DNA from 3 places in the Streptomyces colwelliae genome. Region 3 is predicted to be linked to each of the others. Evidence: riboswitches for the same ligand, from Rfam matches in the RefSeq annotation. Region 3 holds a riboswitch; each other region holds the start of a gene.

Region 1 (4,272 bases), on a different contig from region 3:
CCCGAAATGCCCGACGCGGCCCTTCGGCGCAAGATCGTCGAGTTCCGCACCGCCCGGCAGGAGCGGGTCTTCGACGAGGAAACCGGCGTCGACAAGCTGCACTTCGTGGTGGACGAAGCGGCTCTACGGCGCAGAATCGGTGAACCCGACGTCATGCGTCGGCAGTTGCAGCACCTCAAGAACATGGCTGAGCATCCACGCGTCACCCTTCAGGTGCTGCCGTTCTCGGCCGGTGCTCTGTTGAGCACGCAGACCGCGTTCATCCTGCTCAGCTTCAAGGACGAGGAAGACCTGATCTACCTCGAGTTCTCCCAGGCCAGCTCCATCGCCACCAGGGACAACTTCGAACTCGTGGCCAATTTCCAGGACTCCTTCGAGCAGTTGCGGAATCTCGCCTACAGCGAGAACCAGGCACTCGATCTGATCGACGATGCCAAGGAAGCCTTCAGCGTGGACTGACCCGGAGCCCCACGGCTCGGGCACAGCAGGGGGAGGGTCGGCGATGCCGCTCTTCGATTGGCAAGGGCTCATGCGGCACTTCCTCGCTGCCTTGACCACTGCCGACACCCCTGGTCGGACCGCCCCCAGCGACACACACGCCACCACGCCGTCTTCCGCACCCGAGGCCCCAGCGGCACCAGACCCCCTGCAAGGGGAGCCCTCCAGCGAGACCCCCTCCACTCAGGAGGAGTGGAACCATCCCACGGTCCACGACCTGTTCGCCGTAGGCATGAAGGACAAAGGCCAGGCCGAGACGCTGGACGGCCTCCTGGATGCGGAGCACGAGCGGGTGCTCCGCACCCGAGACCAGGAGCTGAAGGGCTTCCTGGCCAAAAGTGGCTGTCTCACTCTGTGTACCGCGCTCTTCGTGGGAAGCCTGGTGATATCCATGCGCATCGCGAAGGGCATCGATCTCCACCAGATCAGGCTTTCGCCCACCATGCACGTAGCACTGGTCTCGGTGGGCAGCGCGTTCCTGACCGGGACGATCGGATGGCTCATACGCAAGCTCCGTGATCGACCGCGGCGGAGGAGCAGAACCGGGAGTCTCAACGACCGGACGGAGAACGGCGGTCGGCCCTCGCCCGGGACGCGGACCGATGACCCGCGGCAAGGCAGTGGAAGGTGACCGGCGCGAATCCCCACGCGACCCCGGCACCCGCCGCCACTACCGCCGAGGTGACGAGCCAGACGGTGAACCGCTCCTGGACTCCGTCGAAGAGAAGTGAGGTCAGGGCCCCGACAGCCGTGGCCACGGCTCCGCACACGGCGCAGTATGAGAGCAGCGCGAGCCGTTTCCGCTCGGCATTACTTCCCTTGCCCGGCGGCGGTCGTTCACTCTCGGCCCCCATTTTTGCCCCCAGCCTCTCGCGGCTCACGCTGGACGGGTTACGTCGCCCCCGGATCTGCCCGCTGCCACCGCTGTCACAAACGTGGACCACACCGTGCTGGTCACGACCATATGCGGCTGCCGACGGTTCTTGGAATCGCGCACCCATACCTCGTCTCCGGGACAGGCGACTTCGACACAGTCCCCGCTCAAACTGGTGTAGCTGCTCTTCTGCCAACGCCACGCGGACGCCCCGTCGGCCACACCGCCTCCCCCATGTCGAGCCTCAACCCATGTCACGGCACGCCCACCCGGTCGACGCACACTAGTCCCGGACAGCGAGGGCACGACAGCAAGTTGCCGGATTGGCCGCACCAGGACTCGACCGGATGAGACCTGCCCGCGGATGTTCTGTATCGCTCCCCTGCCGTTGTCTCCAATTCTACGAACCGTGCCGTCGCTGCCTAGCCTGAATCCGGACCAGTGTGCGTCTCAGCACACTCCTCCGTCCCAGGTCAACAGCAAGTTGACGCCCCTTCCAACAGCATGGTGGACTGCCGGAGCCATGTACGGCGGCAGGAGAGGAAGCCGGTGTGAATCCGGCGCGGTCCCGCCACTGTCACCGGGGTAGGTAGCCCCGGGAGCCAGGAACTCTCACCGCCGGTCTCGTCGAACCAGGGCGTGGACACCCTGAGTGAGGACATACCGCCATGCTCGGCTGCCGTTCGAGGTCCCGTACCAACGCAGTGTCCGACCCAGCGATCGGCTGACCCGATGCGTGCCGATCGCGTCTTCGCGTACGGCGCCGCCGCCGGCCTCCTCGGCGACCACCTGCTCGGCGATCCCCGCCGCGGGCATCCGGTCGCCGCGTTCGGCCGTGCCGCCGGTGCCGTGGAACGCCTGCTGTGGCGCGACCACCGAGGCTGGGGCGCCCTGCACACCGCTGTGTGCGTCGGTGGCACCATCACCCTCGCCGCCGCGGCCACTTCGGCCCTACGACCGTCCCGTACGGCCTCTGCCGCGCTCACCGCCGCCGCCACCTGGGCCGTCGTCGGCGGGACCTCCCTCGCGCGCGAGGCCGGGGTCGTCGGGCGCGCGCTGGAGGCCGGGGACATCGATGCCGCACGGGCGCGCCTGCCGCACCTCTGCGGACGGGACCCGCAGTCCCTCGACGCCGACGGGATCGCCCGGGCCGTCGTCGAGTCCGTCGCCGAGAACACGTCCGACGCGGTCGTCGGCGCCCTGGTCTGGGGCGGCATCGCGGGCGTCCCTGGCCTGCTCGGCTTCCGGGCCGTGAACACGCTCGACGCCATGGTCGGCCACAAGTCGGCCAAGTACCGCCGCTACGGCTGGGCTTCGGCCCGCCTCGACGACGTCGCCGGCTGGCCGGGCGCCCGCCTCACCGCCGCCCTCGCGACCGTCGCGGGCGGCGACCCGCGCCGCGCCGCCCGCGCCTGGCGCACCGACGCCCGCAAACACCCGAGCCCCAACGCCGGGCCCGTGGAGGCCTCCTTCGCGGGAGCCCTCGGCGTACGCCTCGGCGGGACGCTCTCCTACGGCGGCCGGGTCGAGCACCGGCCCGTGCTCAACGGCGACGGACGCGCCGTCGCCGTACCGGACATCGCGCGTGCCGTACGGCTGTCCCGGCGCGTCGGTCTGCTCGCGCTCGGGGTTAGTGTCGCCGGGCGGCTCCTCGTGAAGGGAAGCAAGTCATGAGCGGCGGCGGGCTATTGGTGGCCGGGACCACCTCGGACGCCGGGAAGAGTGTCGTCACCGCCGGGATCTGCCGGTGGCTCGTGCGGCAGGGTGTGAAGGTCGCGCCGTTCAAGGCGCAGAACATGTCCCTGAATTCGTTCGTCACGCGCGAGGGCGCCGAGATCGGGCGGGCGCAGGCCATGCAGGCGCAGGCCTGCCGGATCGAGCCGACCGCGCTGATGAATCCCGTGCTGCTGAAGCCGGGCAGCGACCGGAGCAGTCAAGTCGTGCTCATGGGCAAACCCGTGGGCGAGATGAGTGCCCGTGGCTATCACGGCGGACGGCAAGAGGCCCTGCTCGGGACCGTGTTGGACTGTCTCGCCGAGTTGCGGGGCACGTATGACGCGGTGATCTGTGAGGGGGCCGGTTCGCCCGCCGAGATCAATCTGCGGCGGACCGACATCGTGAACATGGGCATCGCGCGCAATGCCGGGCTGCCCGTTCTCGTCGTCGGCGACATCGACCGCGGCGGCGTCTTCGCCTCCTTCTTCGGGACGGTCGCGCTGCTGTCGCCCGAGGACCAGGCGTTCGTCGCCGGGTTCCTCGTCAACAAGTTCCGGGGCGATGTGTCGTTGCTGGAGCCGGGGTTGGAGATGCTGCTCGGCCTCACCGGGCGGCGGACGTACGGCGTGCTGCCGTACCGGCACGGGCTCGGGATCGACGAGGAGGACGGGCTGCGCATCTCGCTGCGCGGCACCGTGCGCGAGTCCAGCACCGCGCCGCCGGTCGGCGAGGACGTGCTGCGGGTCGCCGTCTGCGCGATCCCCCTCATGTCCAACTTCACCGACGTGGACGCGCTGGCCGCCGAACCGGGCGTCGTGGTGCGGTTCGTGGACCGGCCGGAGGAACTGGCCGACGCGGACCTCGTCGTCGTCCCCGGCACCCGGGGGACGGTGAAGGCCCTGGAGTGGCTGCGGGAGCGCGGCCTCGCGGACGCCCTCGTCCGCCGGGCGGCCGAGCAACGTCCCACCCTCGGCATCTGCGGCGGCTTCCAGATCCTCGGCGAGCACATCGACGACGAGGTCGAGAGCCGGCAGGGGGCGGTCGACGGGCTCGGAGTCCTGCCGGTGCGTGTGCGGTTCGCTCGCGAGAAGACCCTCACACGGCCGGTGGGGGAAGCCCTCGGCGAGCCGGTCGAGGGATACGAGATCCATCACGGGGTCGCCCAACTGACCGGCGGGGATCGG
Region 2 (4,272 bases), on a different contig from region 3:
CGCCGAGCGGCTGGTCGTCACGGACGAAGGACCAGGCGAGCATGGTGACCGGTCCGGTGAGCATGCCCTTGACCGGACGCCCGGTGAGCGACTGGGCGTACGTCGTCCAGCGCACCGTCATCGGTTCCGGGCGGGAGATGTCGCCGGCCAGGATCGGCGGGCGGACGTAACGGGTGCCGTAGGACTGGACCCAGCCGTGCCGCGTGGCGAGGTAGCCCGTCAGCTGCTCGGCGAAGTACTGGACCATGTCGTTGCGTTCGGGTTCGCCGTGCACGAGGACGTCCAGGCCGGTCTTCTCCTGGAACGAGATCACCTCCTGGATCTCGGCCTTGATCCGCTCCTCGTAACCGGCCGTGTCGATCCGCCGCGCCCTCAAGTCGGCCCGCGCGGTGCGCAGTTCGGCGGTCTGCGGGAAGGAGCCGATGGTGGTGGTCGGCAGCGGCGGCAGCTCGAGGTGCGTGCGCTGGGCCGTCGTACGCTCCGTGTACGGCTGGGAGCGGCGGGCGTCGGCGTCCGTGACCGAGGCGGCCCGAGCCCGTACGGCGGGGTCGCTGGTGAGCGCCGAACCGGCGCGGGATGCCAAGTCGGCGCGGTTGGCGGCGAGTTCGGCGGCGATCGTGTCGGTGCCCTGGGCCAGGCCCTTGGCGAGGGTGACGATCTCGCCCGTCTTCTGCCGCGCGAACGCGAGCCAGCGCAGGATCTGCGGCTCGATGTCCCGCTCGGCGGCGGCGTCGAGCGGCACATGGAGGAGCGAGCAGGAGGCGGCCACGTCGACCCGGTCGGCAAGACCGAGCAACGTGCCCAGTGTGACGAGGGACTTGGTGAGGTCGTTGACCCACACGTTACGGCCGTTGACCACGCCTGCTACCAGCCGCTTGCCGGACAGTCCGCCCACCGCGGCCAGGGCGTCCAGGTTCGCGGCGGCGGACTCGGTGAAGTCGAGGGCGAGGCCCTCCACGGGTGCCTTCGCGAGGACCGGGAGCGCGTCGCCCAGCCGGTCGAAGTAGGACGCGATCAGGAGCTTCGGCCGGTCGGGGAGGGCTCCGAGATCGCGGTAGGCGCGCGTGGTGGCGCTCAGTTCGGCCGGGGTGCGGTCCTGGACCAGGGCGGGCTCGTCCAGCTGCACCCACTCCGCGCCCGCCGCGCGCAGGTCGGCGAGGACCTCGGCGTACACGGGCAGCAACCGGTCCAGGAGGGTCAGCGGTTCGAAGTCCGCGGACACCCCCGGCGCGGGCTTGGCGAGCAGGAGGTAGGTGACCGGGCCGACCAGGACGGGGCGGGCGGTCAGACCCAGGGCGAGGGCCTCCTTCAACTCCGCGACCTGCTTGGTGGAGTCGGCGGTGAAGACGGTGTCCGGGCCCAACTCGGGCACGAGGTAGTGGTAGTTGGTGTCGAACCACTTCGTCATCTCCAGCGGCGCCACGTCCTGGGTGCCGCGTGCCATCGCGAAGTAGCCGTCCAGCGCGTCGAGTTCGACGGCGGCGCGGTGGCGTTGGGGGATCGCGCCGACCATGACGCTGGTGTCCAGGACATGGTCGTAGTACGAGAAGTCGCCGGTCGGTACCTCGTGGATGCCGGCCTCGGCGAGCTGCCGCCAGTTCGTGCTGCGCAGTTCGGTGGCGGTGGTCCGGAGGGCGTCGGCGTCGACGCGGCCCTTCCAGTACCCCTCGATGGCCTTCTTCAGTTCACGGCCCCTGCCCTGACGGGGGTAGCCGTACACGGTGGACCGTGCTGCCGCGGCTGCGGACTTTGTCGTCACGGAACTCTCCTTCGCGAGATGTCTCCCTGAAGTCCCGGCGACGGGACGGGAGCGCGAAGGAACGCCAGATCGGACGGTTGTCGTGTCCGCCGATGTGTACGCCGACCCGCCCACGAGGTCACCGGGATTCCGCGCACGAAATTCGTTCGCGCGTGGGCAGTTGGCAGGTCTTCGGACTTGCGGGCACGGCCTCCGTTTGACCGGAGGACACCTACTGGCCGTCGCTTCCCAGGTCCTGTTGTGGGCCCAGTGCGTGTGACGGCGGTCGTTCCTGCTTACCGCTGCGGGGCAGTCCCGGAGTTTCACCGGGTTCCCTCTTGCGACGCGTCCGTCTGGGTGACGGGGCGAACCAGCTGCGTGGCCAGCGTAAAGGGTGGGGGGTGGTTGCGTCGATTTTTGTCTGCGGCCCGGTGGGGGCTGGTCGCGCCCACGCGGCGGAGCCGCAAATCGATACAGCCCCGCGCCCCTTAGGGCAACTCGGTTGAACGGGACTCGAAAGCTCGCAGGATTTCCTCAGCCGCAAGTGTCGCCGTCAACTCGCCCTCTCGTACCTGGCGTTCTAGGTCCGGAGCAAGCGCGCGTACGGACGGGTCGGCGTGCAGGCGGCCCAGCAGTTCCTCGCGGACCATCGTCCACGTCCAGTCCACCTGCTGCTCGCGGCGCTTCGCGGCCAAGCGGCCCGTGGAGTCCAGCAGTGAACGGTGTTGTTCGAGGCGTTCCCAGACCGTGTCCAGGCCCGTTCCCTCGCGCGCGCTGCAACTCAGGACCGGCGGGGTCCAGGCCGCGTCTGCGGGATGCATCAGCCTTAGTGCGCCCGCCAGTTCACGCGCGGCGCTCTTCGCATCGCGCTCATGCGGCCCGTCCGCCTTGTTGACGGCGATGACGTCCGCCAGTTCCAGGACGCCCTTCTTGATGCCCTGTAGCTGGTCGCCGGTGCGGGCGAGAGTCAACAGCAGGAAGGAGTCGACCATGTTGGCGACCGCCGTCTCCGACTGGCCTACGCCTACCGTCTCGACGAGGACGACGTCGTAGCCCGCCGCCTCCATCACCACGATGGACTCGCGGGTCGCCTTCGCGACGCCGCCGAGGGTGCCGGCGGTGGGGGAGGGGCGGACGAAGGCGGCCGGGTCGACGGCGAGGCGTTCCATGCGGGTCTTGTCGCCGAGGATCGAACCGCCCGTGCGGCTCGACGACGGGTCGACGGCGAGGACCGCGACCCGGAAGCCGAGCGAGGTGAGGAGTGTGCCGAAGGCGTCGATGAACGTCGACTTGCCCACGCCCGGTACGCCGCTGATGCCGATCCGCCGGGCCTGGCCGCTGTGCGGCAGCAGTTCGGTCAGCAACTCCTGGGCCATGACCCGGTGTTGGGGCCTGGTCGACTCGACGAGGGTGATGGCGCGGGCCACCAGCGCCCGCTTCCCGTCGAGTACGCCCTTCACATAGGTGTCGAGGTCGATCGCCATGGGGCTCAGAGGTCGTGGCCGAGGTCGGCGGCCAGTCGCCGCACCAGGTCGTAGGCCGCGTCCGGGATCACCGTCCCGGGCGGGAACACGGCCGCCGCGCCCATCTCCAGGAGGGTCGGTACATCCTGGGGTGGGATGACTCCGCCGACCACGATCATGATGTCCTCGCGGCCCTCCTCGGCGAGGGACTCCTTCAACGCCGGTACGAGGGTGAGGTGTCCGGCGGCGAGGGACGACACTCCGACGATGTGCACGTCCGCCTCTACGGCCTGGCGGGCCACCTCGCCGGGGGTCTGGAACAGCGGGCCGACGTCCACGTCGAAGCCGAGGTCGGCGAACGCGGTGGCGATCACCTTCTGGCCGCGGTCGTGGCCGTCCTGGCCCATCTTGGCGACCAGGATGCGGGGGCGGCGGCCCTCGGACTCCTCGAACTCGGCCACGAGGGTACGGGTGCGCTCGACGGACGGGGAGTCGCCGGCTTCGGTGCGGTACACACCGGCGATCGTACGGATCTGGCTCGCGTGCCGCCCGTACACCTTCTCCAGCGCGTCGGAGATCTCGCCGACCGTCGCCTTGGCGCGGGCCGCGTTCACCGCCAGCTCCAGCAGGTTGCCCTCACCGCCCGCAGCCCGGGTCAGCGCGTGCAGGGCGTCCTGGGTGGCCTGTTCGTCGCGCTCCGCGCGCAACCGCCGTAGTTTCTCGATCTGTTGGGTGCGTACGGAGGAGTTGTCGACCTTGAGGACGTCGATCTCCTCGTCGGTCTCCACGCGGTACTTGTTGACGCCGATGACCGGCTGGCGGCCGGAGTCGATGCGGGCCTGGGTGCGGGCCGCGGCTTCCTCGATGCGCAGCTTGGGGATGCCCGCGTCGATAGCCTTGGCCATGCCGCCCGCCGCCTCGACCTCCTCGATGTGCTGCCAGGCGCGGCGCGCGAGGTCGTAGGTCAGCTTCTCGACGTACGCGCTGCCGCCCCACGGGTCGATCGCGCGGGTCGTGCCGGACTCCTGCTGGATCAGGAGCTGGGTGTTGCGGGCGATGCGCGCCGAGAAG
Region 3 (4,272 bases):
CGCGGAAGCCGTAGTTCCAGCCGGCGAAGACGAGGTCGGCGCGGGCGTCGAGGACGTTCTCCTTGGTGAGTTGGTCCTTGGACAGCCACTTCACCTTCTTGTAGCCGTCCTTCCAGGGGACGTCGGTGAGGTCTCCCTTGTCGTCGGGCATGGCGAACCCGGCCATGCGGTTCTCCAGGCCGAGGGCGAACATCAGCTCGGTGATGCCGACGTCGTTGGTGACGACCCGCTCGGGGACCGTCTTGTACGTCACCTTCCGGCCGCAGTTGGTGAGGGTGACGGCGGAGGATCTGGCGTTCTGCGGCGAGGGCTCGACCGTGGCGCCGCAACCGGCGGTGGCGGTCGCGGCGAGGCAGAGCGCGGCGGCAAGCAGCTTGCGCATGGGGGGTGTTGTCCTTCAAGCGATGGGCGTGGTGGGCGGGAGCAGGTCGAACAGGAGCTGGACGGCGCCGGTCTCCGGATGCCGTACCGGATGCGCGCGGACCCCGAACACCTCGGCGAGCAGGGCGGGTCGGAGGACGTCGTGCGGCGGGCCGGAGGCGACGATCCGGCCGTTCGCGATCACGTACAGCTGGTCGCAGTGGGCGGCGGCGAGATTGAGGTCGTGCAGGGCCGCCAGGACGGTCAGGCCGCTGCCGCGGACCATGGACAGCACGTCCAACTGGTGGGCGATGTCGAGGTGGTTGGTGGGTTCGTCGAGGACCAGGACGCGGGGGCGCTGGGCGAGTGCGCGGGCGATCAGGACGCGTTGCCTCTCGCCGCCGGACAGGGCGAGGAACCCGCGGTCGGCGAGGTGGGTGACGCGGGTGCGTGCCATGGCTCCGGCGCAGATCTCCCGGTCCGAGGCGGCGGTCCGGTCCCGGTGCGGCAGCCGTCCCATAGCGACCACTTCGGCGACGGTGAAGTCGAACTCGGCCGACGACTCCTGCGGCAGTGCGGCCAACTTGCGGGCGGCGGCGCGCGGTTCCATGGCGTGTACGTCGTCGCCGTCGAGCCGGATCACGCCGTCGGCCGGTCGCAGCGCCCGGTACACGCACCTCAACAGGGTCGACTTTCCACTGCCGTTGGGGCCGACGAGCCCGACAAAGGCCCCGCTGCCCGCCGAGAGCCGGATGTCGTGCACCAGCCGCACCGCGCCCGCGTCGACCGAGAGCCCCTCGATGTCGAGCCTCATCAACGCCCCCCGAACGCATAGCCGCCGCGCCGCATCAGCAGCAGGAACGCGGGCACTCCCACGACCGCGGTGATCACACCGACCGGCAGTTCGGCGGGCGCCAGCAGCAGCCGGGACAGTACGTCCGCCCACACCAGGAGCACCGCTCCGGCGAGCGGCGCGACCGCGAGGACCTTGCGGTGATCGGCGCCGACGAGCATCCGCACGAGGTGCGGGACCATCAGTCCGACGAAGCCGATGGCTCCGCTGACCGCGACGACCGTTCCCGTCACGGCGGCGGTCACGAGGAACAACTCCCGCCGTAGTCGGCCCGGTTGGACGCCGAGCGCGGCGGAGGTCTCGTCCCCCATCGCGAGGGCGTTGAGCGACTCCGCGCGCCACCGCAGCCACGCCCAGCCAGCCGCCACGGTGACGGCGGCCAACGGCACCTGCGCCCAGGTCGCCCCGCCCAGGCTCCCCAGCAGCCACATCATCGCCGAGCGGGCCGCCTCGCCCCGGGCCGCGCCGAACACCATGACGGTGGTGACGGCTTCGAAGCCGTACGCCAGCGCGGTGCCCGTCAGGATCAGCCGCAGCGGGGTGAGGCCGTGCGGCGAGCGGGCCACGGCGTAGACCAGGACCATGGCCGCGAGCGCCGAGGCGAACGCGGACACCGACAGCGCCCACACCCCCAGTCCGGCGAACGCGCCCAGCAGGATGACGGCGTTGGCGCCCACCGCCGCGCCCGAGGAGATGCCGAGCACGAACGGATCGGCGAGCGCGTTGCGGACCATGGCCTGTACGGCCACGCCGACGGCGGACAGTCCGGCCCCGACGACGGCCGCGAGGACGACCCGCGGCAGCCGGATCTCCCACACGATGGTGTAGGCGGCGGCGTCACCGGCCCGCACGGTCCCGCCGGTGACGCCGGCCCACAGGAACCGGAACATGTCCGCCGTGCCGATCCCGGCCGCGCCGAGACCGACGCCGCACACGAGGGAGACGCCGAGCAGGAGCAACAGCCCGAGCAGCAGAAGGTGTTGGGGTATCCGGCGAGGATCACGCCCTGGGCTCTGGACACGGCCTGAGCCGGTTCTCGGACGGAGGAGCACGGTCGGCGGTCCTTCACCTGGGGCCGCCTGGTGAGCCTCGATGGAGGAGACAGCCCGGACGACCGTGCCGGCCGCTCGGTCCCCTCTCGCAGTCCACGGCGAGCAGTCAACGGGTCGCACCACCCACGGGTAATCGGACTCGCGCGACGGCCAGAGGTCGCCACGCACACCGTTGCGGGTCAGCGCCGGATTCTCACCGGACTTCCCCCGCGGGAGGCTCGGGGAGCGTAACAAACGGCGCGGAGCATGCCGACGGCGCCTGAACCAACCTCTCCCGTCAGATGCCTGAGAACACCTGAGAACCCGGGGCGTCTGCCCTCGACATGGCGCCGGCCGGCTCCCGGCAGGTGGCACGCAGGGCGTCCAGCTTCTCCGCGTCGGTCGTCCCCACCGCCGCCGTGTACGTGACGATCCTGAGGTCGGTGCCGGCGGCCATCACGACGTCGAGGTCGAGGTCGACGGCTCCCACCCGGGGGTGTTCGACGGTCTTGCGGTCGCCGACGTGGGTACGAGCGGTGCCGTTGGACCAGAGGCGGGCGAAGCGCGGGCTGTCGCGCAGCATGTGGTCGACGAAGGCGGCGAGCCGCGCGTCATGGGGATGGGCGGCGGCCGTCACCCGCAGGTCGGCGACGAGGTCCTCCTCCTCGACCTCGTCGCCCGCCCAGGAGCGGACCGGCCAGGCCCCGATCGGTTCTCGCCCTCGTGCGGCGCTCGTCCGGAACATGCCGGCCACGAGGTTGTGCTCGATCCAGCCGTACGTACGGGGATCGCCGATCGTCTCGGACCACATCCCGTTCCAGCTGACGAGGGTCCAGTCGGCGGCGAACACCGCGGTGGGATTGCCCGCCAGCTGACCCACCAGCCGGTGCACCCTCGCGGGAACGTGCCGGGACACGTTCCCGGCCGGGGGCGGTGCGAGGTGGGCGCAGCGGAACAGGTGGTCGCGCTCGGACGGTTCGAGGCGTAGCGCCCTGGCCAGTGCGATGACCACCTGGGCCGAGGGGTTCCGGGCGCGGCCCTGTTCCAGCCGGACCACGTAGTCGACCGACAGGCCTGCCAGCCGGGCCAGTTCCTCCCGGCGCAGCCCGGGGATGCGCCGGTCCCCGCCCACCTCCAGCCCGCTGTCCCGCGGTGACACGCGCTCGCGCCACCCCCGCAGAGCGATGCCGAAGTGGTTCGTCCTAGCCGCCATGGAGCACATTGTCGTTCAACTGACACACGGCACCCGGCCGTTCGGCCCCCGCACGCCGGAGTCTTTACTCACCGCCGGCCGTGCTGTCGGCCCTCCCCGGCTACGACGTCGACGCGGCCGGCACAGCCTCGCCGGACTTCTCGGCGTCCGCGCCGTCGGCCCACCGTGCCCGGATGAACGCCCCGGCGGCGTCGAGCGCGGCGGCGCCCTCGTCGAGGAGCGAGGCGAACGCCTGGAAGACGTGCGGGACTTGGGGCCAGACCTGCAGTTCGACGTGGACGTCGTGCCCGGCGGCGCGCGCGGCGAGTCGTACGGCGTCGTCCAGGAGGATCTCGTAGGAGCCGACCTGGATGAACAGGGGTGCCAGGCCGGTCAGATCGGCGAAGACGGGGCTGGCGTGCGGGGTGGTGGGGTCGGTGTCGCGGAGGTAGTCGCGGGCGCGTGCGCGCAGGCCTTCCGGGGTCAGTGAGGCGTCGAGTGCCGCCTTGCTCACCGTGCTGTCGCCGGACACGCTCAGGTCGGCCCATGGGGAGAAGACAGCGGCCGATGACGGCTGGGGCAGGCCCGCGTCCTTGGCGGCGACCAGCGTCGCGGCGACGAGACCACCGCCCGCGGACTCACCGACAAAGGCGATGCCGGAACTGGGAGTTCCGTCGTCGAGCAGGGCCCGGTACACGGCCAGGGCGTCGTCGACCGCCGCGGGGAACGGATGCTCGGGTGCCAGCCGGTAGTCGACGCAGACGGCGCGTGCACCGGTGCGCCGGGAGACCTCGGCGGCCAGACCCGCGGCGTCGGCCGCCGAGCCGATGACGTAC

Evidence for each region. A riboswitch is a leader RNA that binds a small molecule or an ion and turns the genes downstream of it on or off. The one in region 3 is predicted to bind cobalamin.
Region 1: it holds a riboswitch for cobalamin, as region 3 does, so the genes downstream of both, ACNFOC_RS34025 (cobalamin biosynthesis protein) here and ACNFOC_RS02160 (FecCD family ABC transporter permease) in region 3, are expected to answer to the same signal.
Region 2: it holds a riboswitch for cobalamin, as region 3 does, so the genes downstream of both, metE (5-methyltetrahydropteroyltriglutamate--homocysteine S-methyltransferase) here and ACNFOC_RS02160 (FecCD family ABC transporter permease) in region 3, are expected to answer to the same signal.

What each region holds. Positions count from the first base shown of each region.
Region 1 is NZ_JBLTJC010000214.1:6,192-10,463, forward strand. Features, by position in the region: gene ACNFOC_RS34010 (helix-turn-helix domain-containing protein) at 1-459, shown strand, start outside; gene ACNFOC_RS34015 (hypothetical protein) at 731-1,129, shown strand; gene ACNFOC_RS34020 (DUF397 domain-containing protein) at 1,376-1,705, opposite strand; cobalamin riboswitch at 1,864-2,006, shown strand; gene ACNFOC_RS34025 (cobalamin biosynthesis protein) at 2,105-3,046, shown strand; gene ACNFOC_RS34030 (cobyric acid synthase) at 3,043-4,272, shown strand, end outside.
Region 2 is NZ_JBLTJC010000253.1:10,630-14,901, reverse strand. Features, by position in the region: gene metE (5-methyltetrahydropteroyltriglutamate--homocysteine S-methyltransferase) at 1-1,759, opposite strand, end outside; cobalamin riboswitch at 1,905-2,128, opposite strand; gene meaB (methylmalonyl Co-A mutase-associated GTPase MeaB) at 2,227-3,222, opposite strand; gene scpA (methylmalonyl-CoA mutase) at 3,228-4,272, opposite strand, start outside.
Region 3 is NZ_JBLTJC010000005.1:69,949-74,220, forward strand. Features, by position in the region: gene ACNFOC_RS02150 (ABC transporter substrate-binding protein) at 1-382, opposite strand, end outside; gene ACNFOC_RS02155 (ABC transporter ATP-binding protein) at 398-1,174, opposite strand; gene ACNFOC_RS02160 (FecCD family ABC transporter permease) at 1,174-2,265, opposite strand; cobalamin riboswitch at 2,373-2,516, opposite strand; gene ACNFOC_RS02165 (helix-turn-helix domain-containing protein) at 2,543-3,457, opposite strand; gene ACNFOC_RS02170 (alpha/beta hydrolase) at 3,558-4,272, opposite strand, start outside.